DNA from 4 places in the Bradyrhizobium sp. 613_E4_N2_2 genome. Region 4 is predicted to be linked to each of the others. Evidence: predicted binding sites of a transcription regulator. Region 4 holds the regulator's gene; each other region holds the start of a gene.

Region 1 (6,025 bases), 8.2 Mb from region 4:
CAACAGCGAGCGCGCCACCGACACCTTCATCGCGGACGCGCGCAACGCTGCGCCGCAGGCCGGCTGGGAGATCCGCAGCCGCTCCAATGCCTCGCCGCAGCTCGAGCGCAACATCAACCGCTTCACGCAATTCTTGACGCTGGTCGGCCTCGCCGCGCTCCTGGTCGGCGGCGTCGGCGTCGCCAATGCCGTCAAGAGCCATATCGACCGCCGGCTCGAGGTCATCGCGGCCTTCAAGGCGGTCGGCGCCACCGGCCGCGACGTGTTCGGCATCTATCTGGCGCAGGTCCTCCTGCTGGCGGGAATTGGCTCGGTGATCGGCCTTGCGCTCGGCGCCGCCATGCCGTTCGCCATCGTCGGCCTGTTCGGAAAACTGCTGCCGCTGCCGGTGGTGCCGGCCGTGCATGCCGACGAGCTCGCGCTGTCCTTCGTCTACGGCCTGCTCACGGCGCTCGCCTTCGGCCTGTGGCCGCTCGGGCGGGTGCACGACGTGCCGGTCGCCGCGCTGTTCCGCGACACCATCAGCTCCGAATGGCACCGGCCGCGCTGGAGCTATGTCGTGTTCATGGCCGTCGTGATCGCGCTGCTGATCGCGGTCGTGATCGGATTGTCCTTCGACAAGCGCATCGCCGCGGTGTTCGTGGCGTCCTCCGTCGTCGTGTTCGCCCTGCTCCGCGGCATCGCCGCCCTGCTGATGACGATCGCGCGCCGGCTGCCGCGCACGCGCCTGCCGATGCTGCGACTGGCGATCGCCAACATCCACCGGCCGGGCGCGCTGACGCCCTCCGTCGTGCTGTCGCTCGGGCTGGGGCTCGCCGTGCTCGTGACCATCACCCAGATCGACGGCAATCTGCGCCGGCAGTTCCTTGCGGCGCTCCCCGAGCACGCGCCGTCGTTCTTCTTCATCGACATCCCGAGCACGCAGGCCGAGCAGTTCGACGGCTATCTGCGCCGGATCGCGCCGGGCGCAAAGGTCGAGGACGTGCCGATGCTGCGCGGGCGCATCGTCGCCGCGCGCAGCGTGCGTGCCGAGGACCTCAAGCCCACCACCGATTCCGAATGGGTGCTGCAAAGCGACCGCGGCCTGACCTATACCGCCGAGCTGCCGAAGGGCTCCAAGGTGGTCGAGGGCGAATGGTGGAGCGCCGACTATTCCGGCCCGCTGCTGGTCTCGATGGAGAAGAAGATCGCCGACGGGCTCGGTCTCAAGCTCGGCGACGAGATCGTGGTCAACGTGCTCGGCCGCGACATCCCGGCCAAAATCGGCAATCTGCGCACCATCGACTGGCAGGGCATGGGCATCAATTTCGTGCTGGTGTTCTCGCCCAACGCCTTCAAGGGCGCGCCGCACACCCATATCGCGACGCTCACCGAGGCCGGCGGCACTGCGGCCGGCGACGGCAAGATCATCAGGCAAGTCGCCGACACCTATCCGATGGTGACGAGCGTGCGCGTGCGCGAGGTGATGGAGACGGTCGGCTCGGTCGTGACCAATCTGGCGCTGGCGATCCGCGGCGCCAGCGCGGTGACCCTGATCTCGGCGATCCTGGTGCTGGGCGGCGCGCTCGCCGCCGGCCACCGCCACCGGGTCTACGATGCGGTGATCCTCAAGACCCTCGGCGCGACCCGGCTGCGGCTGCTCGGCGCCTATGCCCTTGAATACCTGCTGATCGGACTTGCCACCGCGGTGTTCGGCGTGATCGCCGGCAGCGTCGCGGCCTGGATGATCGTGACGCGGCTGATGACGCTGAGTTTCGTCTGGCAGGCCGGCAGCGCGGCCGGCGTGGTCGCGGCGGCCTTGGTCGTCACGGTCGGACTTGGGCTCGCCGGGACGCTGCTGGCATTGAACAAAAAGCCCGCCACGGTGTTGCGGAATTTGTGACAAATGGTAGCGGGCGACCCCGCGATGTCGGAATCGCACGATTCCAGCGATTAACCACGTCTGCTCGCCAGGATTGCGGGCGAGGGCGACATTCAGCCGCGCGTGGACGGTTGCAGCGAATGTGTTAGTTTCCCACATATCCAATGGGTTCGGACCCCCGATTATGAGCCAGAATTTAGTCGGCACAGATCGGTATCCGAGATAGAATTTGACGAACCGGCGGCATGGCGACCCTCATGCCGGACCGGGCTAACCAACGGGAATTCGACCATGTCGGACCTAGACCGTAACTACGCTTCTCCTTTCGGCAGGGCCGCCGGGCGTGTTGACGCCGCGACGGTCGATGCCGGCCTGCGCGCCTATATGCTGCGCATCTACAATTACATGAGCATCGGCCTCGCCATCACCGGCCTGGCCGCGCTCGGCGTCTATATGGCCGCCGTGACCGACGTTCCGACCCCGGAAGCCGTCCGCGTCGGCAAGCTGTTCCTGACGCCGTTCGGCTACGCGATGTTCGTCAGCCCCCTGAAGTGGCTGTTCATGCTCGCGCCGCTCGCGATGGTGTTCGTGATCTCGGCGGGCATCAACCGTCTCGCCCCCTCGACCGCGCAGATCCTGTTCTGGGTGTTCGCGGCGCTGATGGGCATCTCGCTGTCCTCGATCTTCCTGGTGTTCACGCACACCTCGATCGTGCGGGTGTTCTTTATCACCGCGGCCACGTTTGGCGCACTGAGCCTCTACGGCTACACCACCAAGCGTGATCTGACCGGAATGGGCTCGTTCCTGTTCATGGGCCTGATCGGCATCATCATCGCGAGCCTGGTCAACCTGTTCCTGGCCAGCACGATGCTGCAGTTCATCGTGTCCGTGGTCGGCGTGCTGGTGTTCGCCGGCCTCACCGCCTGGGACACCCAGCGGCTGAAGAACGACTACATCTACGGCTACGCCTCGGCCGGCGGTGACATCGCAGAGCGTGCGGCCATCACCGGCGCACTGTCGCTGTACCTGAACTTCATCAACCTGTTCACGCTGCTCCTGCAGCTCCTCGGCCAGCGCGACTAAGCGATCGACCGAGCGAGCGGATACGAACCCCGGCCGAGAGGCCGGGGTTTTTGTTTGGGCCGGGATGCGCGACACGCCCGTAGCCCGGATGGAGCGAAGCGCAATCCGGGACAGGCCTATCTGCGGATACGACGGCCCCGGATTTCGCTGCGCTCCATCCGGGCTACGAGCGTCACCTCTCTCCTCGTCCTTGCGAGCGCAGCGAAGCAATCCAGAGCCCCTCCGCGGGCGCATTTCTGGATTGCTTCGCTGCGCTCGCAATGACGGCGGAGAGGCGGCTTCGCCCCCTTCCAGCCGTCCCGGGAAGGCTTTAGTCTTCCTCCCATGTCCGCACCTGAGATCAGGCCCGCCATTGAGGCCGACCTTCCCGCCATCACCGCCATCTACAAGCAGGCCGTCCGCGAGGGCACCGCGACATTCGAGCTGGCGCCGCCGGATCTGGCCGAGATGACGCGCCGCTACCGCGCGCTGATCGACGGTGGCTATCCCTATTTCGTCGCCATCCTCGATCGTAGCGTCGCCGGCTATGCCTATGCCGGCGCCTACCGGCCGCGGCCGGCCTACCGCTTCACGGTCGAGAACTCGATCTATCTCGATCCCGCGTTCCACCGCCGCGGCATCGGCTCGTTGCTGCTGGAGCGGCTGATCGCCGAATGCGAGGCGCGCGGCTTCCGCCAGATGATCGCGGTGATCGGCGATTCCGCCAATGCCGGCTCGATCGGCGTGCACACGCGCGGCGGTTTCAAGATGATCGGCACGCATCCCAATGTTGGCCTGAAATTCGGCCGCTGGCTCGACACGGTGATGATGCAGCGGGATCTGGGCGAGGGCGCGAGTACGGTGCCGAAATAACCTCGGTCTCGTAGGGTGGGCAAAGCGACTTGTCCGCCGTAGCTCGGAGAGCGAAGGCGGAAGCGTGCCCAGCATGCCCGGTGATTGAGGAAAGATGGTGGGCACGGCGCGGTGCGCCTTTGCCCACCCTACGGCACCGTCCGTAAGGCTAAACCACCGCCAATTTTCGATCGATCACCAGCAGCACGCGCTCGAGCTCGTGGCCGCGGCGCAGGATCAGGCCGGTCGCCGAGATCACGCTGTACATGCCCTGCTTGCGCGCCAGCCGCGGGTCCTTCTCGATGCGATAGATCGGCACCTCCGAGGCGCGGCGGAAGACCGAGAACACCGCGCGGTCCTTCAGGAAGTCGATGGCATAGTCGCGCCACTCGCCGTCGGCGACCATGCGGCCGTACAGGTTGAGGATGCGGTTCAGTTCCAGCCGGTTGAATGTCACCCGGTTGGGTTGGGCATTCGCAGCGGTGGGGCGCGCCACGGCGCGCTGCTCGCTCGGATCGGCATCCTCCGGCGTCAGACTCATCGAGCGCCTCCTCATCTCGCGGCATGATCGCATCCGCGAAGGACCGTCCCCGGAACCGCGGATCATGACAATTGCATGATCGCGCCAACTGTTCCCCGCCGCAAGGGGCTCTTCACTCAACTGATTGAATCGGGTGCGAATCGGAGCACACGCAGGAGTGGAATTCTGTCGCGGCAAACCGTCACGGGATCGTTAGAAGGAATCTTGATATCGCCGCTTTTCCGCCAAGCGCCTGCCGCCCTGCATTGCGAAAAGACCTGTGTGCGTTGACCCGGTCCTTTCGGTTCCGGATTCCTCAGCCCCCAGCCCCCCGGGGCCGTCAGGATCGGGTCTGTACGCGCGACAAGGAGGGCCAACGCAAGTTGGTCCTTTTTGGTTTGTGCCGAGATGTTTCCGGCACGACCAACTTCTCTCTGATTAACGCGAAGACAACTCTCACCCCTCATCCTGGGGAGCCGCGAAGCGGTGACTGCATGGTTCTCGCGGCGATGCGTAGCATCGTCCGCCTCGCGCGCGAGGGCGCGCTCCTCACCATGAGGCGTGAGAGCGAGTGCGACGCTAGCGAGAGAAATCGGATCTAGTGCAGCGACGTGTAGGCTGCGCCGAGCATCGCACCCGGCTTCTCACGGCTGCCGTCCTGGACATAGACCACAGCGCCGTCGACGCCGTCGCGCGTGAGATTTTCCAACGGCACCGTCCAGCTTTCCGGACGCCCGTTCCAGTCGCCGACCTTGAGCAGGTTGCGCACGACGTTGTGATAGGTGATCTGCTGCCCGCGGTTTTCGCCACGGCTGATTGCGATCGGCACCGATTTCGTGATCGAGCAGATCCAGACCTCACCGTGCGAGGCCGCCGACTCCTTGCTCGCCGCCACCGAGACGTTGATCTGCTTGCCTGCAAGCGACATCGTCACCGGCACGCTCATTACGCCTGTGCCGTTGTCGGTCTTGCCGATCGCGCTCTCGATGCCGGCGCGATCGCTGCCGATGACATGCGTCGAACCGTTGACCACGACTTGCGGCGTATAGACCTCGCGGTCGCCGCGCATGCGCGAATAGGCGCGCTGCCGCGCCGAGAAGCGCGAATCCGCAAGCGTGTCCTTCCAGCCGAGATAATCCCAATAGTCGATCGGCATGCTCAGCGCGATGATCGACGGGTCGTTGGAGAGATCGCCGATGACCTGGTCGGCGGGCGGGCAGGAGGAGCAGCCCTGCGATGTGAAGAGCTCGACTACGGCGCGAGGATCAGCCTCGGCGGGACGGATGACGGCGACGATGGCGCAGATCCCAAGTGCTCCCGACCAGAGTGCACCGGACCAGCGCGAAACCAGATTAGAAGCCATCATTGCAGTCATGTTGAACGTCACACCTCGCACGCGTGGGGGAAGATCCTATCGCCTGATGGTCACCGTAGTCTTACGGGCATCGTACATTCAACCGTCCGGGGCGAGGTTTTCCGCCGGGCGGAACCATCGGACGCGTGTTCTAACGCACGAAGGCGGCCTTGTGATAGGCCGCCCTCGTTTAACCTTCTACTCACGTCGCGGTGAGCCACCGTTCACAAATTCGCGCTTAGGCCGCGAGCTTGCGCAGCACGTAGTGCAGAATGCCGCCGTTCCGGTAGTAATCGAGCTCGTCCAGCGTATCGATGCGGCAAAGCAGCGAAACCCGCTGCAACGAACCGTCGCCGGAGACGATCTCCGCGGTCAG
Region 2 (6,025 bases), 7.3 Mb from region 4:
CGGTGACGTCTTCGTGGGTCTTGATCAGATATTGCGGCTCGCCGGCATCGCTGAGCACGGTCGCCCGCCGGGTCAGGAACAGCCGCAGGCCGTCCTTGGTGGAGATCGGGTGCTCCTCGGTAATCATCCCGCGCTTCTTGATCGCGGCCTCGTCGCGCGCGATGATCAGCTTGGCTTCCTTGGGATTGAAGATGTCGGAGGCGGTCAGGCCCGTGGCCTCTTCGCGCCGGCGGTTGAGGATCGTCTCCGCGCTGCGATTGGCGAGCAGGTAGCGGCCGTCCTTGACCTGCTCCACGATCAGCGCCACCGGAATGTTGTCGACCACAAGCTCCAGGAACTTCTTCGTGCTCTCCAGCTCCTGCGACAGCGAGCGGCGGTCGGTGATATCCTCGAACACGAGCATCAGGAATTCGGGCTTGTTGCTCTCGTCGCGGACCACGATCCGGATCGAGGCAACCATGCGCCGTTCACCGGCGCGGTCGACCTCGAATTCATTGCGGAACTGGCCGTCCGGCGAATTCAGTGCCGCCTTGTCGGCCGCCTCGATGCTGGCCGTCGAGATGGGCGCGAACAGCTCCCGCGCATTCTTGCCGACGGCGTGGTCGCGCGAGAACCCCCAGAACCGTTCATAGGCGCTGTTGGCGAAGATGTAGCGACCGTCCTCGATATTCTTCGCGGCGACGCAGGCCGGCACGTGGTCCAGCACGGTTTCCAGGAATTGCTTGGTGGAGGCGAGCTGCCGTGACAGCTTGCGCTGATCGCTGACGTCCAGATGCGTCGCGACCGAGCCGCCGTTCGGCAACACGAAATATTTCACCAGGATGGCGCGGCCATCAGGCAGTTCGGTGATCAGGCCGTTGGGGCTCGCCGCCTTCTCGTAGAACTCATCGTCGGAGACACCGCCGAGGACGTCGCGCTTGCGCCTGAGTTCGAGGATGTCGTAGCCGGTCATCCCGGTCCACAGATCCGAGCGCGCCAGGCCGTAGATCTCGAGATAGCGGTCGTTGCAGAACATGATGCGTCGTTGCGCATCCGTCATCACCACGCCCTGGTTGAGATTGTTCATGGCGGAGGAGACGAAGGCGTTGCGCCGCAGCTGCAAGCGCTTGGTGCGGCGCAGCGAGGAATGGATCCACAGCGCGATGGCGGCCAGGAACGCACAGACGACGATGCCGCCGATCAGCGCTTCCCAGACCAAATTGGGATCGAGCTTGCCTGGTGGCGCGAAGCTGTCCGAGAGCGCAAAGGCGCGCGCAGGCGCGACCGCGCTGCCCAGGCACACGACGGCCTGCACAGCAATCGGAAGCGTGCTGCCCACGTGCCAGTTCTTCTCAGCCATCAGCCACCCGCGCTTTCAACGTCGGATTGTCTGGCTTCACGGGTTTGGATCGGGTAAACGCCTGTACGCGCAACAGAAAAATGTGACGCCAAATACGGCAATTGCCCTGACATGATAAATGCTTCCTTAATGGAAAACGGCCCGGTGCCGTGGTTCTCAGGCCTGATGCCACCGATACTTTCAATGGATACACTGCACAACCATGGATAGGGTCGACTGCGTCGTCATCGGAGCCGGCGTGGTCGGGCTCGCGGTGGCTCGAAAGCTTGCCCAGACCGGGCGCGAGGTGATCGTGCTCGAGGAAGCCGAGGCCATCGGCACCATCACCTCCTCGCGCAACAGCGAGGTGATCCATGCCGGGATCTATTACCGCGCCGGGAGCTGGATGGCGCGCATGTGCGTCAGCGGCAAGCATGCGCTGTATCGCTACTGCGGCGAGCGCGGCATCCCGCACAAGAATTGCGGCAAGCTGATCGTCGCGACCAGCGCCAAGGAGACCGAGAAGCTGCAATCGATCAAGGCGCATGCCGAGGCCAATGGCGTGCTCGACATGCAGCTGCTCACTGGCGAGGCCGCGCGCGCGCTGGAGCCGGCGCTCGCCTGCGACGCCGCGCTGCTCTCGCCATCGACCGGCATCATCGACAGCCACGCCTACATGCTCTCGCTGCGCGGCGAGGCCGAGGCAGCCGGCGCGGCCTTTGCATTTCACACCCCGCTGGTCCGCGCCAAGGCAGCCGGCGATGTGATCGAGATCGAGGCCGGCGGCGAAGCGCCGATGACGCTGCAATGCGGCCTGCTCGTCAACGCCGCCGGGCTCTCGGCGACAACGGTCGCACGCCACATCGACGGCATGCCGATCGACCGGATTCCACCGGCCTATCTCGCCAAGGGAAACTATTTCAGCTGCAACGCCAGGGCACCGTTCTCGCACCTGATCTATCCGGTGCCCGAGCCTGGCGGGCTCGGCGTGCACCTGACGCTGGACATGGCCGGGCAGGCACGCTTCGGCCCCGACGTCGAGTGGATCGAGACGATCAATTACGAGGTCGATCCATCACGCGCCGAGCGCTTCTATCCGGCGATCCGGAGATACTGGCCGACGCTGCCCGACGGCGCGCTGATGCCGAGCTATTCAGGCATTCGCCCGAAGATCGTGCCGCCGGCGGTGGCCACGCAGGATTTTCTGATGCAGGGCCCGCGCGATCACGGCGTCGAAGGCCTGATCAACCTGTTCGGCATCGAATCGCCGGGACTGACGTCATCGCTCGCGATCGCGGATCACGTCGCTGAGCTCGCAGGCATCTAGGGGATTTTCCATCGGAGCGGAAAGGCTCCAAGCGCCGCGCAAATAACTTTGCACGCTGCGCACCTTCATGCAGGGATGAGCACAATAGCTCTCACCCCTGCATGAAAGGGTAAGTTCAACTCTACACTGTTACAGGGGTTACTAGTGGAGCGTGTCGCCGGTGTGCTTCAAACGCTCGATCTGGTCCTTGACCATCAACTTCCGTCGCTTCAACTCAACAATTTGCAGGTCGTCTGTTGAAAGGTGCACGAGAGCTTCGTGCAATTCGTTTTCGAGCGTTTTGTGCTTCCGTTCCAATTCAACCAGATGTGCCTGAATTGTCATTCGAAACCTCCTCGGTAGGGGGAAACCTTGGATTCGATCCGGACAAACAAGTGTACATCACCGATTCGTTCTGTCGATATGTATCCGTCGTCGCAGCGTCATTTTTGAAAATTCATATGTAACGAATCGTGAGTAAGGAACCACGCTGGAAAAATCCATGATATCAATGTGCTTGCGCAACGCCGCAACGAATCGTCGAAATATCTTGCGAGAGTTCGGTGAGCGGCGGCCCGAGATCGCTTGCGATCACGGCGCGCAAGGACGATAATTTCCACAGGGCATCCACAGCCTTGAATCTCACGCCCATCGGGTTTTCGGCCACCGCGAACATGACCAATGAAGACGAGCGTGAGCTCGAAGCCGAGCTCACCCGGTTGCAGCAAGAACACCGAGATCTCGACGCCGCGATCGATGCGATGCATCAATCGCCTGCCCCCGACCTGTTGCGGTTACAACGGTTGAAGAAGCGCAAGCTGTTGTTGCGCGACCGTATCGCGTTCATCGAAGACCAGATCACGCCGGACATCATCGCCTGATCCGCGAGGCCCTTTTCGTGGCAGCTCGCCGCATCCGAATCCGCTTGACTCGAAAAGAACAAAATAGGAACATTTGGGCATCCCACCGCCCCAGGAAACGCCCAGGAAACCCCCGAGGACAACGCAGATGTCGGCAACCGCCCTTCTCGACAACAGCCATTATGAACAGGCCTGCGACCAGGCGATCGCGATGTGCGACGGCAATCTGCGCAGCACCATCAAGGCGCTGATCATGGCCAACGAATATCTGGAAGCAGAGCTGGAAGAATTACAGGCGGCGATTTCAGCCGGCTGCATTCCCGAGACCGCACGCAGCAAGGTGCGGAGCAACAGCAGCGCCGCCTGAGTTCAACATCGGAGCAACGCCATGTCGGATGTGACCTACTACGTTGCAATGCCCTTCCTGATCGATGCCGACGGATCGCCTGTCGCGGGCGCCGCGGAGGAATGCCAGAGCTCGGCGGCCGCGTTGCGGCGCGCCGAGATCCTGGCGCACGGTGCCGGCCATATCGGCGCGGTTGCGTTCAGCCGCAGCGGCGATCCCATGACCGGCGAATTCGGCGACGCCACGCTGCTGCGCAAATTCGGCAACGTGCCGGAAGATCTGGCCACGCTGTAAGGGTTGTTGCTTGAGCATGATCTCCGCGCAACGCGGTCCGCATTTGTCGCGAAGATCGTGCCCTAGTTGCTGACCAGCCTGATCAGCGGCTCGTGCCGCCGGTGCGCCTTGCGCACATACATGGCGGCATCAGCCTCCTCCAGCGCGCGGCCTGCATCGGACTGCGCCCCCAGCAGCGCGACACCTGCGGAGGCGCCCGCGGTCACGCGCTGACCGCGAAAGGCAAACGACAATTCGTCGATCGCCTGCTCGAAGGTCGCGGCCTTCGCCTTGGCGTCGGTCTCGCTGAGATTCCAGAGCAGCAGCGCGAACTCGTCGCCGCCAAGCCGGCCGACCACGTCCGAGGCGCGGACCTGCCGCGTCAGGGTGGCCGCAATCGCCTTGAGCACCTCGTCTCCGGCGGCATGGCCGAAGGAATCGTTGATCGGCTTCAGGCGATCGACGTCGAGGACGATCAGCGCGCCGCTGGCGCGGTAGCGCTTCATGTAGGCGATGGCGCGCGCGAGCTCGCGCTCGAAGCCGCGCCGGTTCGGAATCTCGAGCAGGAAATCGGTGTCGGCCGCAGCTTCCAGTTCCACAACCCGCCGCTCCGCCTCCTTGAGCTTGCTCCGCAAGCCGCGGATGGTCGCCCTGGTGTCGTCGGCGGCCGACGCTCCGCGCCGCGCCGGCTTGGCCGAGCGCTTCGCCAGCCGCCTGGGGGCGGCTTTGGAGCGGCTGGCGCTGGCTTTCCGGCCCTTTTTGGCCTTCGCAGCGCTTGCCCTTTTTGGTTTCTTCATGGGCATCCTGCTCAATGAAGGCTTGCGGGGATTCACCAAGACAGGATAGTGCATTCCCTTCTCCTTGCCACCGCCTTGCGAGCCACCGGCCGGAACCGTTAATCTGGCCTATCTTTCTGTTTTCCGAGCACAATTGACGTCATGACCGCGCCGATCGCCATCATCATGGGAAGCCAGTCGGACTGGGAGACGATGCGGCATGCCGCCGACACGCTCGCAGCGCTCGGCGTTGCCGCCGATACCCGCATCGTTTCGGCACACCGCACCCCCGACCGGCTGTTTGCATTCGCCAAGGGTGCCAAGGCGGCAGGCTACAAGGTCATCATCGCCGGCGCGGGTGGCGCTGCGCATCTGCCCGGCATGGCGGCGGCGCTGACGGAACTGCCCGTGTTCGGCGTTCCCGTCGAATCCAGGACGCTCAAGGGCATCGATTCGCTCTATTCGATCGTGCAGATGCCCGCGGGCATCCCGGTCGGCACCCTCGCCATCGGCAAGGCCGGCGCGATCAACGCGGCGCTGCTTGCAGCTTCAGTGCTCGCATTGTCCGACCCGGCCCTGTCCGACCGCCTCGCCGCCTGGCGCAAGGCACAGACCGAGGCGGTTGCGGAGCGCCCGGAGGACAAGGCGTGACTGACGCAAAGCAGGTGAAGCTGAAGCCCGGCGACACCATCGGAATCCTCGGCGGCGGACAATTGGGGCGGATGCTGGCCATGGCTGCGGCGCGACTCGGCCTGCGCTGCCAGGTATTCTCGCCCGATCCGGACTCGCCCGCCTTCGACGTCGTGCTGAACGCGACCTGCGCCGAATATGCCGACGTCGAAGCGCTCGAGCTGTTCGCCAACGACGTCGACGTCATCACCTACGAATTCGAGAACGTGCCGTCTGCCGCCGCGATGGTGCTGGACGCGCGCCGCCCGGTGCTGCCCAACCGCAAGATCCTCGAGACCACCCAGGACCGGCTCGCCGAGAAGGATTTCGTGACGAAGCTCGGCATCGGCACCGCAGCCTATGCCGACGTCACCTCGGTCTCCTCGCTGCGCGAGGCGATCGTCAGGATCGGCCTCCCTGCGGTGCTGAAAACCCGCCGCTTCGGCTACGACGGCAAGGGCCAGGCCATCATCCGCG
Region 3 (6,025 bases), 5.7 Mb from region 4:
GCTCTTCACCAATCCAGTTGCGTAACCGACATCGAACCAATGATGGCGCTGCGCAGCGCTGCCATGAGTGAACGAGTCAGGCACTACGTACCCCAAGGCACTTTTCTGCAGGGTGTCGTTGCCTAGTGCTTCTGTCGTTCGAATTGCCGCTGCTATGTCGCTCGCGTTGATCTTCGCTTTCTCTTTAATTTTACGCGCCCAAATGCCGGCGAGACAATCGGCCTGCAACTCGAGAAGAACTTGTAACCGGTTTCTCTCCGCCTCCGTTTCCAAGCTCCCTTGAAGCTCGCGCACTTTTGGCATGATTCCCAGCAAGTTCTGAACGTGGTGTCCGATTTCGTGGGCTATCACATAGGCCTGAGGAAGTTGACAGTCGGCACCGCTCGAATCGCAGGCGTGAAGTTCAGTCTGCATCTCTTGGAAGAACGAAAGGTCGAGGTAGACTTTCTGATCATCAGGACAATAGAACGGTCCCATGATTTTCTCGGCTAATCCGCAGGCTGCGTAGGTGGCGCTTGTGTACAGGACGAGACGGGGTGGCCGATAAGTTAGGCGATCGGATGCGAAGATTGCCTGCCAGACCTCCTCCGTGCTGCCCAGAACTCGCGAAACGAAGAGATACATTTTGTCGCGCGGTGCACCGGTCTGGTCGCCCGACTTCGCTGGAAGCTCAGCATAAAGCCGCTCGGCTTGCGCGTCATCGCTACTCGTTGTTGCCGTGAATCCTTCACCGAATAGGCGAGCCCGCATGAAGCTGCCAACCTCGATCTGTTCAGTTTGAGCCACGCCATGACGTTGGAGCGGCTGGACGGTTATTGGCTCGTGATAGCCGACCGTCATTTCCGTCGGAGGATTAAAGACAACTGAACCCGGACCAATCTTGTCGACTTGGTTACGGAGGATGGCAGCGGGGTCTATCGCCGCTGGGCGAACCGCCCAGGCTAAGCCGCCTGTGCAAAGCACCCAGACAGCAACTGCCATCGAAACAAGCGGTCCTTTGGGCATTGCCGGCCCCCGGCGCTCACGATCCGTGCGAAAAGAGCATTCCAGGGTTGTATGTTCAATGAAATATTTCACACTTTGCGCGCGGCATAGGTGCACGCGATCGGGCCGCCGAATTGTTCCTCCGCGGACCTAAGCGCGTGGGCTACGATGCAAAGGCCCCAACCACTTGGAGACTATCCGTTTTTTGACCGGATATTGGCGCGATGTCGACGCGGCCGTCATCGATGAAGCGCGTTGAGCCTTGCCAGCGCGATAGGGTGTCGAGCGCTGGATGATGTGTGCGATGGCTAAAATCCGAAGAACTCACTTTGAGCACAATTGGTCCGCTGCGCTGTCTCGGAAGCGGACTTCCCATCCGGCCCTCTGTGAGTGCAAACCCTAGCTTGCGCCAAACGCCTTGAAGGTGATGATGGTGAGGGTGTCCTGGATGCCCGGCAGCACCTGCACCTTCTCGTTGATGAAGTGGCCGATGTCGGTGTCCTTGTCGACGTAGAACTTCACCAGCAAATCGTAATGGCCGGCCGTGGAGTAGATCTCGGAGGCGATCTCGGCTTCGGCAAGCGCGTTGGCGACCGTGTAGGACTGGCCGAGCTTGCATTTGATCTGGACGAAAAAAGGAACCATTGCAGTCACTCCGAAGCATATCTGGCGGCTAATAGGCCAAAATCGGCCGGATTTAGCAAGCGAACTTGCGGGCCACCGGGGTGCGCGCTAGGACGGGTGATGGTCTCAAAAACGCGGAAAATCGCCCCATGACGACGCCCGTGGCGCTCACCATCGCCGGCTCCGATTCGAGCGGCGGCGCCGGCATCCAGGCCGACCTGAAGACCTTTGCCGCGCTCGGCGTCTATGGCGCCTCCGCGATCACGGCCCTGACCGCGCAGAACACGCGCGGCGTCACCGGCATCCACGCGGTGCCCGCTGAATTCGTCACCGCGCAGATCGACGCCGTGTTTTCCGATCTCGAGGTCGGCGCGGTGAAGATCGGCATGGTGGCGCAGGCCGCCAGCATCGATGCGATCGCAGCGGCGCTGTCGCGCTGGAAGCCTCGCCATATCGTGCTCGATCCCGTGATGGTCGCAACCTCCGGCGATCGCCTGCTCGCCGCGGAGGCGGTGGAAGCCCTGCGCAAGAAACTGATGCCGCTGGCGTCGGTGATCACGCCGAATATGCCCGAGGCCGCGGCTCTGCTCGACGAGCCCGTCGCCACGCGCGAGGCCGAGATCGAGAGCCAGGGGCGCCGGCTGCTGGCGCTGGGCTGCCGTGCGGTCCTGATCAAGGGCGGGCACGGCGAGGGCGCCGAAAGCATCGACTATCTCGTCGATGCCGACAGCACGATCGCGCTTGCGGCGCCGCGCGTCGCCACCCGCAACACCCACGGCACGGGGTGCTCGCTGTCCTCGGCCGTCGCGGCGGGGCTTGCCAGGGGCGAGGATCTCGAGCGGGCCGTGCGGAGCGCCAAGGCCTGGATCAGCGCAGCGATCGCGGCCGCCGACCGCTTCAGCGTCGGCCACGGCCACGGGCCGATCCATCATTTCCACAAATTTTACTGATCCGCGCCGCCAGCGGCGCGCGGGACCGCTGCCGTTAACCTGATCAGCCATCGGTTCCGGGGTCTTGCGGAGGCCGTTGCGGCGTCATGTCGCCTGATTGTCGCATGCGACTGATATTCGCGGGACGGGCGAGGCGAGGTTTGATTCGTATCCGAGGGTGCCTCAAAGGTTCATTGGTCATCCCCCTGTCACGGGATATTGTTACAGGCTGTCGCATGGGAAGTTACGATGTGAGTGACGAGAGCCCTGAAAGGCGCTTTCGCACGTTGTTCATCTCCGACGTTCATCTCGGAGCCCGCGGTTCTCAAGCCGACCTGCTGCTCGACTTCCTGCGATACCACGATGCCGACACGATCTATCTCGTCGGAGACATCGTCGACGGCTGGGCGCTGAAATCGAGCTGGCACTGGCCGCAATCGCATAACGATCTGGTCCAGAAGCTGCTGCGCAAGGCGCGCAAGGGTGCCAAGGTCATCTACATCCCCGGCAATCACGACGAATTCCTGCGCAACTATTACGGCACGCATTTCGGCGGCATCGACGTCGTCGAGAACACCGTCCACACCGGCGTGGACGGCAAGCGCTATCTCGTCATCCACGGCGACATCTTCGATCTCGTGGTGCAGAACGCGCGCTGGCTCGCTCATCTCGGCGACAAGGCCTACGACTTCGCGATCCAGATGAACCGCTTCGTCAACTTCTTCCGGCGCATGTTCAAAGTGCCCTATTGGTCGCTGTCGCAATGGGCCAAGCAGAAGGTCAAGAACGCCGTCAACTATATCGGCGCGTTCGAGCAGGCGCTCGCCGCCGAGGCGCGGCGCCACGACGCCGACGGCGTGATCTGCGGCCACATCCACTACGCTGTGATCCGCGACGAGGGCGGCATCCGCTACATGAACTGCGGCGATTGGGTCGAGAGCTGCACGGCGCTGGTCGAGCATGACGACGGTCATTTCGAGATCATCACCTGGGCGGACCAGGCGCGGAAGCCGGCACAGGTCCCGCAGGTCGCAGCCAGAGCTGCATAACAAGGGCCCCTTGATGCGCATCCTGGTCGCGACCGACGCCTGGCACCCGCAAGTCAACGGTGTGGTTCGGACGCTGACCAAGCTCGCAGACGCCGCCAAGGGGCTCGGCGTCGAGTTCACGTTCCTGACGCCGCAATCGTTCCGCACCTTCGCGATGCCGAGCTATCGCGACGTGCGGCTCGCCATGCCGCGCCCGGCGCGAATCGCGAAGCTGATCGAAGAGGCGCGCCCCGACAGCATCCACATCGCGACGGAGGGGCCGATCGGCCTGATGGTCCGCCGCTATTGCCGCCAGCGCAAGCTGCCGTTCACGTCCAGCTTCCACACCCGCTTTCCCGAATATGTCCGCGCCCGCGTGCCGGTTCCGGAATCCCTGATCTGGCGGGCGCTGCGCCGATTTCACGCGCCCAGCCGCGCCGTGATGGCGGCGACGCCGGCATTGGCCCGCGAGCTTGGCGAGCGCGGTTTCGACAACGTCGTGCTGTGGCCGCGCGGCGTCGACACCAGCCTGTTCCACCCCCGTGGGATCGACCTCTGCCTGCCGGCGCCGGTATTTCTCTCGGTCGGCCGGATCGCGGTGGAGAAGAACCTCGAGGCGTTTCTCGATCTCGATCTGCCCGGCACCAAGGTGATCGTCGGCGACGGCCCGGCGCGGGTCGCGCTGGAAGAAGCCTATCCGGATGCGATCTTCCTGGGCGAGAAGCACGGCGAGGCGCTGGCGGCAATCTATGCGGCGGCCGACGTGTTCGTGTTCCCTAGCAAGACCGACACGTTCGGCCTGGTCCTGCTGGAAGCGCTCGCCAGCGGATTGCCGGTTGCGGCCTTCCCGGTGAAGGGCCCCCGCGACGTGATCGGCGATGCGCCGGTCGGCGCCCTCGATCACGATCTGCGCAACGCCTGCTTCGCCGCGCTCGACGTGTCCCGGCAGGACTGCGTCGAATTCGCCGCCAATTACACCTGGGAGGCCTCGGCGAGGGCGTTTGTGGACAGCATCAAGGCGGTTGGCGCGGTGCTTCCAGGCAGGAATGGGGCGGAGCCGGTTAGTTTCGTAGCCTGAAAACCAAGGTTCATCGCGCGCAGGTGTCTTGCCCCGCGCCTCGTCCGGCGCGATAACATTAGGCATGACCGAACAGCTCCTCCCGATCGGCCCTGCCGATATCGATGCAGCAGCACGCGTGATCGCACCCTTCGCCATCCGCACCCCGCTGTTGTCCTTTCCCGTGCTCAACGAGCGCGTCGGCGCAAAGGTCTTCCTGAAGCCGGAGATGCTCCAGCGCACCGGCTCCTTCAAGTTCCGCGGTGCCTTCAACAAGGTCGCCTCGATCCCGCAGGACAAGCGCGCCGGCGGCGTCGTCGCGTTCTCGTCCGGCAACCACGCCCAGGGCGTGGCGGCGGCTGCAAAGATCCTCGACATGCACGCGACCATCGTGATGCCCGCGGATGCGCCGCTGTCGAAGCGCGAGCGCACCAAATCCTACGGCGCCGAGGTCGTGCTGTACGATCGCGACCGCGACGACCGCGAGGCGATCTCGCGCGGCATCGCCGAGAAGCGCGGCGCGACCCTGGTCAGGCCCTATGACGACCCGTTCGTGATCGCGGGGCAGGGCACCGCAGGTCGCGAAATCGCAGAGGACATGGCTGCGCTCGGCCTCAGTCCCGACATCGTGGTGGCGCCGGCCTCTGGCGGCGGCCTGATCGCGGGTGTCGCCACGGCAGTGAAGGCGCGCTATCCGCTCGCCGAGATCGTGGTGGCCGAGCCCGAGGCGTTCGACGATCACGGCATTTCGCTGACCGCCGGCCACCGCGAGCCGCATGGGCCCGCGGGCCGTACCATCTGCGATGCGCTGATGGCCTTGATCCCCGGCGAGATGACCTTTGCGATCAACAGCAAGCTCTTGGCGCGCGGCGTGACGGCATCCGACAAGGAAGTCGGTGCGGCCGTGGCCTTTGCCTATCGCGAGCTGAAGCTCGTGGTCGAGCCGGGCGGTGCTGTCGGTCTTGCCGCACTGCTGGCAGGACGTCTCGACGTCGCCGGCAAGAACGTCGTCATCGTGCTCTCCGGCGGCAATGTGGATGCGGATCTGTTTGCCGAACTGGTGGCTTAGGTTTCGGACCTTCTAACATGAGGAAGGGGCAGAGCGTCGCCGCTCTGCCCCTTTGTCGTTTCGCTTGTGGCGATCAGCGCATGAAGCCGCGGTGGTTGTTGCCGCCGCCCATGGAGGGCGCCTGGTTCATCGACTGCCGGAAGTTGTTGCCGCCGTTGTTGACCACACGGTTGGTCGCATTGAATTGCGGGCGGTTGTTCTGCTGGTTGTTCTGGACCTGCACCTTGTTCACCGGGTTGTTGTTGAGCTTCACGCCGGTGTTGACGCGGATCGGGTTGTTCTGCGTCTGAACGACCGGCTTCGTATCGACAGTCGTGCCACCCTTGCCGACATT
Region 4 (6,025 bases):
TTTGCCGAACCGGTCGCGGCGAGCGTTGCCAGCGTGCGGCCGTGGAAGGCGCCTTCGAAGGTGATGATGCGGTAACGTTCCGGATGACCCTTGGAGAAGTGATGATGGCGGACGAGCTTGATCACACCTTCCAGCGCTTCGGCGCCGGAATTGCAGAAGAACACGAAGTCCGCGAAGCTTTCGTTGCACAGACGCGCGGCGAGCTTCTCGCCGTCCGGGCTCTGGAACAGGTTCGACATGTGCCAGAGTTTGGTGGCCTGCTCTTGCAACGCTTTGACCAACGCAGGGTGAGCATGGCCGAGCGCATTCACCGCCACGCCCGAGGTGAAATCGAGATAGCGATCGCCATTGGTCGCAATCAGCCAGCAGCCTTCACCGCGCTCGAAACCGAGGTCGGACCTGGCGAAAACGGGGAGCAAATGCGGCGCTGCGCTGTTAGTCATGACGATCACTTGAATGTTGCGGACGGCGTGAGCGTGCATTGCGCAACGCACCATTGACCGGCCCGGAAAACGAAACGTGCCGCCTTTTAAGGGCGGCACGCGAGACTATCTTATGCCTGGTGAAACCGGTGTCAATGCCGCCCGGAAAGCCTCGCGAAACGCAGAATCCGTAGTCTTGCGGTGGCGATTTTGCGTATTTCCGCCACGGAACATGTGGAAGCGAGTCGGCGGACTCTTGCGCGTGAGTCACGCCATATTGTAGCGTTTGGCTTGTCAGATACGACATCTCGTGCAGCAGTTCTGATCCTCTAAGTCCTCATGTACCGGCGTAAGCGTTCGGGCGCATCTGGTGCGCCCGGCGAGCCTTAAGGGATTCTGGCGGCACGGGTTTTTCGAAGCTTAGGCATTCGCCGTGCGGCCGCCAGGATGGCAGGCGCCGGCGAAGGAAAGGGTGCAATGACCGTTTTGACCTGGTCGGATGATCGCGTCGAGCAGCTGAAAAAGCTCTGGGAGGCCGGGCTTTCGGCCAGCCAGATCGCCGCTGAACTCGGCAATGTGACCCGCAATGCCGTAATCGGCAAAGTGCACCGGCTCGGCCTGTCGGGCCGCGCCAAGAGCCCTTCATCGGCAGCGCCGCGGCCGCGCAAGGCACGCCCCGCCCAGCACATGATGCGGGTGACCCGCCCGATCGCGCGCGGCAACACCGCGCTGGCGCAAGCCTTCGAAGTCGAGGTCGAGGCCGAACCGGTCACCTACGACAACGTCGTGCCGATGAGCCAGCGGCTGTCGCTGCTGGAGCTGAACGAGGCCACCTGCCACTGGCCGGTCGGCGATCCCTCGAGCCCGGATTTCTTCTTCTGCGGCGGCAAGGCGCTCTCCGGCCTGCCCTACTGCGCCCAGCACTCGCGCGTGGCGTATCAGCCCGCGGCCGATCGCCGGCGCGCGCCGGCGAAGCCGGGTCCGCGCTGAGGTATCGGATTAGCTGACTACGAAGACGGCGCCGTCACGCGATGACGGCTCAACTCACTCGGTGTCGTCCCTGCGAACGCAGGGACCCATAATCCCGGCGCGTAGTTATTGCGCGGGATGATCACTCCGAGTCTTCGCCAAACCACTCCCTGTGGTTATGGGTCCCTGCGTTCGCAGGGACGACATCGAGGATGCGGTGGCAGCCCGCTAAATCACGTCTGCCACAGCAACCCCTTACGCTTGCTCCGCCTTCGCAAAGCGATCGTCCAGTGCGTAGCCCGCGCCGCGGACGGTGCGGATCGGGTCCTGCTCGCGGCCGAGATTGAGCAGCTTGCGCAGGCGCCCGATATGGACGTCGACGGTGCGCTCGTCGATGTAGATGTCACGGCCCCAGACGCTGTCGAGCAGCTGCTCGCGCGAGAACACGCGGCCGGGATGCTCCAGGAAGAACTCCAGCAGGCGATATTCGGTCGGGCCGAGATCGATCGGCCGGCCCGAGCGCGCCACGCGACGCTTGTCGCGGTCGAGCTCGATGTCGCCATAGGCGAGCACGGTGGCGAGCCGCTCGGGGCTGGCGCGCCTGAGCAGGCCCTTCACGCGTGCCAGCAGCTCCGGGACCGAGAACGGCTTGACGATGTAGTCGTCGGCGCCGGTCGCAAGGCCCCGCACCCGCTCGCTCTCCTCGCCGCGCGCGGTGAGCATGATGATCGGGAGCTGCTTGGTCTCGGGCCGGGTGCGCAGCCGCCGGCACAGCTCGATGCCGGAGAGGCCCGGCAGCATCCAGTCGAGCACGATCAAATCGGGGATGTGCTCCTTGAGGCGGGTGTCGGCATCGTCGCCGCGCATCACCGTCTCGACGTCATAGCCGTCGCCTTCGAGGTTGTAGCGGAGAAGCTCGGTGAGAGCTTCCTCGTCCTCAACCACCATAATGCGTGCGCCCATGGTGTTCGTCGCTCCTTAAGTGTTCGGGACCGTCGTGGCGAAGGTCGTCATGTCGCCCTTCGGCCGCTTGTCGGTGATCGCCTGGCCCTCGATCATGTAGAACACGGTCTCGGCGATGTTGGTGGCGTGGTCACCGATGCGCTCGATGTTCTTGGCGCAGAACATCAGATGGATGCAGAACGAGATGTTGCGCGGATCCTCCATCATGTAGGTGAGGAGCTCGCGGAACAGCGAGGTGCAGATGGCGTCGACTTCCTCGTCGCCCTTCCACACCGCCATTGCCGCCGGCAGATCGTGCGCGGCATAGGCGTCCAGCACCGACTTGACCTGTTGCTGCACGAGGTCGGTCATGTGCTCCAGACCGCGGAACAGCTTGAGCGGATGGAAATCCGTCTCCAGCGCCGCGACGCGCTTGCCCATGTTCTTGGCGAGGTCGCCGATCCGCTCGAGATCGGTCGCGACGCGCATGGCGCCGACGATCTCGCGCAGATCCACCGCCATCGGCTGGCGGCGCGCGATGGTGAGAACGGCGCGCTCCTCGATCTTCTTCTGGAGCGCGTCGAGCTCGGCGTCGATGGTCACGACGCGCTGGCCGAGCGCGACGTCGCGGCGGATCAGCGCGTCGACGGAATCGACGATCATGCGCTCGGCGATGCCGCCCATCTCGGCGACCAGGCGCGTGAGTTCCTGGAGGTCGGTGTCGAAGGCCTTTGCGGTATGTTCAGAACCCATGTTCCGTCTCCTCAGCCGAACCGGCCGGTGATGTAATCCTGCGTGCGCCGGTCGGTCGGCGACGTGAAGATCTTGCTGGTGTCGTCGAACTCGATCAGCTCGCCGAGATACATGAAGGCGGTCTTGTCGGAGACGCGCGCCGCCTGCTGCATGTTGTGGGTGACGATCGCGATCGTGTAGTTCTCGGACAGCTCCTGGATCAGCTCCTCGACCTTGGCGGTCGAGATCGGGTCGAGCGCCGAGCAGGGCTCGTCGAACAAGATCACCTCGGGCCGCACCGCGACCGTGCGGGCGATGCAGAGGCGCTGCTGCTGGCCGCCGGAGAGCGACAGGCCGGAGGCGTTGAGCTTGTCCTTGACCTCGTTCCACAGCGCGCCGCCGCGCAGCGCCTTCTCGACGCGGTCGTCCATCTCGGACTTCGAGATCTTCTCATAGAGACGGATGCCGAAGGCGATGTTTTCGTAGATCGTCATCGGGAACGGCGTCGGCTTCTGGAACACCATGCCGACGCGGGCGCGCAGCAAATTGAGGTCCAGCTTGGGGTCGAGGACGTTGGTCTGGTCGAGCATGAGCTGACCGGTGACGCGCTGGCCCGGATAGAGGTCGTACATCCGATTGAAGATGCGCAGCAGGGTCGACTTGCCGCAGCCAGACGGGCCGATGAACGCCGTGACGCGGTTGGTGCCGAGCGCCAGATTGATGTTCTTCAGCGCGTGGTGCTCGCCGTAATAGAAATTGAGGTTGCGCACCGTCACCTTGGCCGGAGCTTCGGGCAGCACCGGCGCCTGGGGCAAACCACCGGCCGCGCTCATCGATACGGAAAGATCACTCATTTTGCGGTCCTCTCGGCGCTCAGAATGCGCGCGCCAATATTCAGGGCAAGAACGGTCAGGGTGATGAGCAGCGCGCCGCTCCAGGCGAGCTGCTTCCAGTAGGCGTAGGGGCTCTGCACGAAATTGTTGATGGTGACCGGCAGGTTCGCCATCGTCTTGTTCAGACCCAGGCTGAAGAACTGGTTCGACAGCGCGGTGAAGAGCAGCGGCGCGGTCTCGCCGGCGACGCGGGCGGTGGCCAGCATCACGCCGGTAATGAGGCCCGAGCGCGCCGCGCGATAGGCGATGCGCTTGATCACCAGCGAGCGCGGCAGGCCGAGCGCCGAGGCCGCCTCACGCAGTGCGTTCGGCACCAGCAGCAGCATGTCCTCGGTCGTGCGCAGCACCACCGGGATGACGATCACCGCAAGCGCGAGGCAGCCGGCAATCGCCGAGAAGCCGCGCATCGGCACCACCACCGCACCATAGATGAACAGGCCGATGATGATCGAGGGCGCCGAGAGCAGGATGTCGTTGATGAAGCGGATCACCGAGGTCAGGCGGTCGTTGCGGCCGTACTCGGCGAGATAGGTGCCGGCGAACAGACCGAGCGGCGCGCCGATGCCGACGCCGAGCACGGTCATGATGATCGAACCCACGATGGCGTTGCGCAGGCCGCCCTCGGTCGAGCCCGGAGGCGGCGTGTCCGCAACGAAGAGCTCCAGGTTCAGGCCGGCAATGCCGTTGTAGAGCAGCGTCATCAGGATCAGCGCGAGCCATGTGACGCCGAAGGCAGCGGCAGCCAGGCAGAGCACACGGATGACGATGTCCATGCGGCGGCGGCGTGCGTAGATCGGGTTCATGTTACTTCCCCGCCTTCTTTTCAAGACGCATCAGCATCAACCGTGCAGCCGCGAGCACGAAGAATGTCAGCACGAACAGCAGCAGGCCGAGCAGGATCAGGCCGGACTGGTGCAGGCCGTCGCTTTCGGCGAACTCCGATGCGATCGCCGCCGAGATCGTGGTGCCCGGGGCGAAGATCGACGACGAGATGCGGAACGAGTTGCCGATGATGAAGGTCACCGCCATGGTCTCGCCGAGCGCGCGGCCGAGCGCCAGCATGACACCGCCGATGACGCCGACGCGGGTATAGGGGATCACCACGCTGCGCACGACTTCCCAGGTGGTGCAGCCGACGCCGTAGGCGGCTTCCTTGAGCACCGGCGGCACCGTCTTGAACACGTCGACCGAGATCGAGGTGATGAAGGGCAGCACCATGATGGCGAGGATCAGCGCCGCGTTGAACAGGCTGAGATAGGACGGCGGGCCTGCGAAGATCGCGCCCAGCACCGGGATGCCGTCGAAGATCTTGATCATGAAGGGCTGGAACGTGTTGGCCAGGAACGGGCCGAGCACGAAGAAGCCCCACATGCCGTAGATGATCGAGGGAATGCCGGCGAGCAGCTCGATCGCCATGCCGATCGGGCGGCGCGCCCATTGCGGGCAGAGCTCGGTCAGAAAGATCGCAATGCCGAGACCGACCGGAATGGCGATCGCCATCGCGATGAAGGAGGTGATGAGCGTGCCGTAGATCGGGCCGAGCGCGCCGAGCACGGGCGGATCTGCCGACGGCGCCCAGCGCTGCGTCCACAGGAAGGCGAAGCCGTATTCCTTCATCGCCGGGAACGCGCCGACGATCAGCGAGATGATGATGCCACCGAGGATGAGGAGCACCGAGATCGCGGACAGCCGCGTGATCCAGTAGAAGGTGAGGTCGCCGAGCTTGAAGGCGCCCAAGGCCTTGGCGCGGTCATACGGTCCGGCGTCGTCGATTACATCGCTCTGAACGGCCATCTCTGCCACGCCGATCCCCTGTGCCCGTTTGATATACGCTTGTTGTCGGTCTTGTTGTTGGTCTTGCGCTCCGGATGCGGCGCGAGGCCGATCCGGAGCGGAGGTCTTGTGAGATCCCGGCGCCCAGTCCGGGACACAGAGCGCTTAGCTCTTGATCTCGGCAGCCCAGGTCTTCTCGATCAGTTGGACGACCGGGTCCGGCATCGGGATATAGTCGAGCTCTTCAGCCGCCTTGCCGCCGCTCTTGAAGGCCCAGCGGAAGAACTTGATGGC

The links. Region 4 encodes PhoB, which activates phosphate uptake and scavenging genes when phosphate is short. Its sites were predicted from a motif close to TGTCATNNANCTGTCAT; they were not measured.
Region 1: the regulator PhoB is predicted to act here: its motif matches at 4,381-4,397, upstream of AB7290_RS02040 (DUF2794 domain-containing protein).
Region 2: the regulator PhoB is predicted to act here: its motif matches at 3,055-3,071, upstream of AB7290_RS06605 (YdcH family protein).
Region 3: the regulator PhoB is predicted to act here: its motif matches at 2,734-2,750, upstream of AB7290_RS14095 (UDP-2,3-diacylglucosamine diphosphatase).

Annotation. Positions count from the first base shown of each region.
Region 1 is NZ_CP197234.1:431,672-437,696, reverse strand. It holds gene AB7290_RS02055 (ABC transporter permease) at 1-1,882, shown strand, start outside; gene AB7290_RS02050 (Bax inhibitor-1/YccA family protein) at 2,153-2,944, shown strand; gene AB7290_RS02045 (GNAT family N-acetyltransferase) at 3,269-3,796, shown strand; gene AB7290_RS02040 (DUF2794 domain-containing protein) at 3,945-4,316, opposite strand; gene AB7290_RS02035 (DUF1223 domain-containing protein) at 4,894-5,670, opposite strand; gene acnA (aconitate hydratase AcnA) at 5,888-6,025, opposite strand, start outside.
Region 2 is NZ_CP197234.1:1,403,041-1,409,065, reverse strand. It holds gene AB7290_RS06615 (sensor domain-containing protein) at 1-1,339, opposite strand, end outside; gene AB7290_RS06610 (NAD(P)/FAD-dependent oxidoreductase) at 1,542-2,645, shown strand; gene AB7290_RS06605 (YdcH family protein) at 2,787-2,969, opposite strand; gene AB7290_RS06600 (YdcH family protein) at 3,299-3,505, shown strand; gene AB7290_RS06595 (hypothetical protein) at 3,633-3,851, shown strand; gene AB7290_RS06590 (hypothetical protein) at 3,873-4,124, shown strand; gene AB7290_RS06585 (GGDEF domain-containing protein) at 4,187-4,900, opposite strand; gene purE (5-(carboxyamino)imidazole ribonucleotide mutase) at 5,042-5,530, shown strand; gene AB7290_RS06575 (5-(carboxyamino)imidazole ribonucleotide synthase) at 5,527-6,025, shown strand, end outside.
Region 3 is NZ_CP197234.1:3,002,703-3,008,727, forward strand. It holds gene ypfJ (KPN_02809 family neutral zinc metallopeptidase) at 1-981, opposite strand, end outside; gene AB7290_RS14085 (Lrp/AsnC ligand binding domain-containing protein) at 1,384-1,629, opposite strand; gene thiD (bifunctional hydroxymethylpyrimidine kinase/phosphomethylpyrimidine kinase) at 1,758-2,558, shown strand; gene AB7290_RS14095 (UDP-2,3-diacylglucosamine diphosphatase) at 2,774-3,586, shown strand; gene AB7290_RS14100 (glycosyltransferase family 4 protein) at 3,600-4,643, shown strand; gene AB7290_RS14105 (threonine/serine dehydratase) at 4,708-5,691, shown strand; gene AB7290_RS14110 (caspase family protein) at 5,765-6,025, opposite strand, start outside.
Region 4 is NZ_CP197234.1:8,659,602-8,665,626, forward strand. It holds gene AB7290_RS41215 (aspartate aminotransferase family protein) at 1-443, opposite strand, end outside; gene AB7290_RS41220 (GcrA family cell cycle regulator) at 900-1,412, shown strand; gene phoB (phosphate regulon transcriptional regulator PhoB) at 1,647-2,354, opposite strand; gene phoU (phosphate signaling complex protein PhoU) at 2,370-3,086, opposite strand; gene pstB (phosphate ABC transporter ATP-binding protein PstB) at 3,098-3,919, opposite strand; gene pstA (phosphate ABC transporter permease PstA) at 3,916-4,761, opposite strand; gene pstC (phosphate ABC transporter permease subunit PstC) at 4,763-5,752, opposite strand; gene pstS (phosphate ABC transporter substrate-binding protein PstS) at 5,897-6,025, opposite strand, start outside.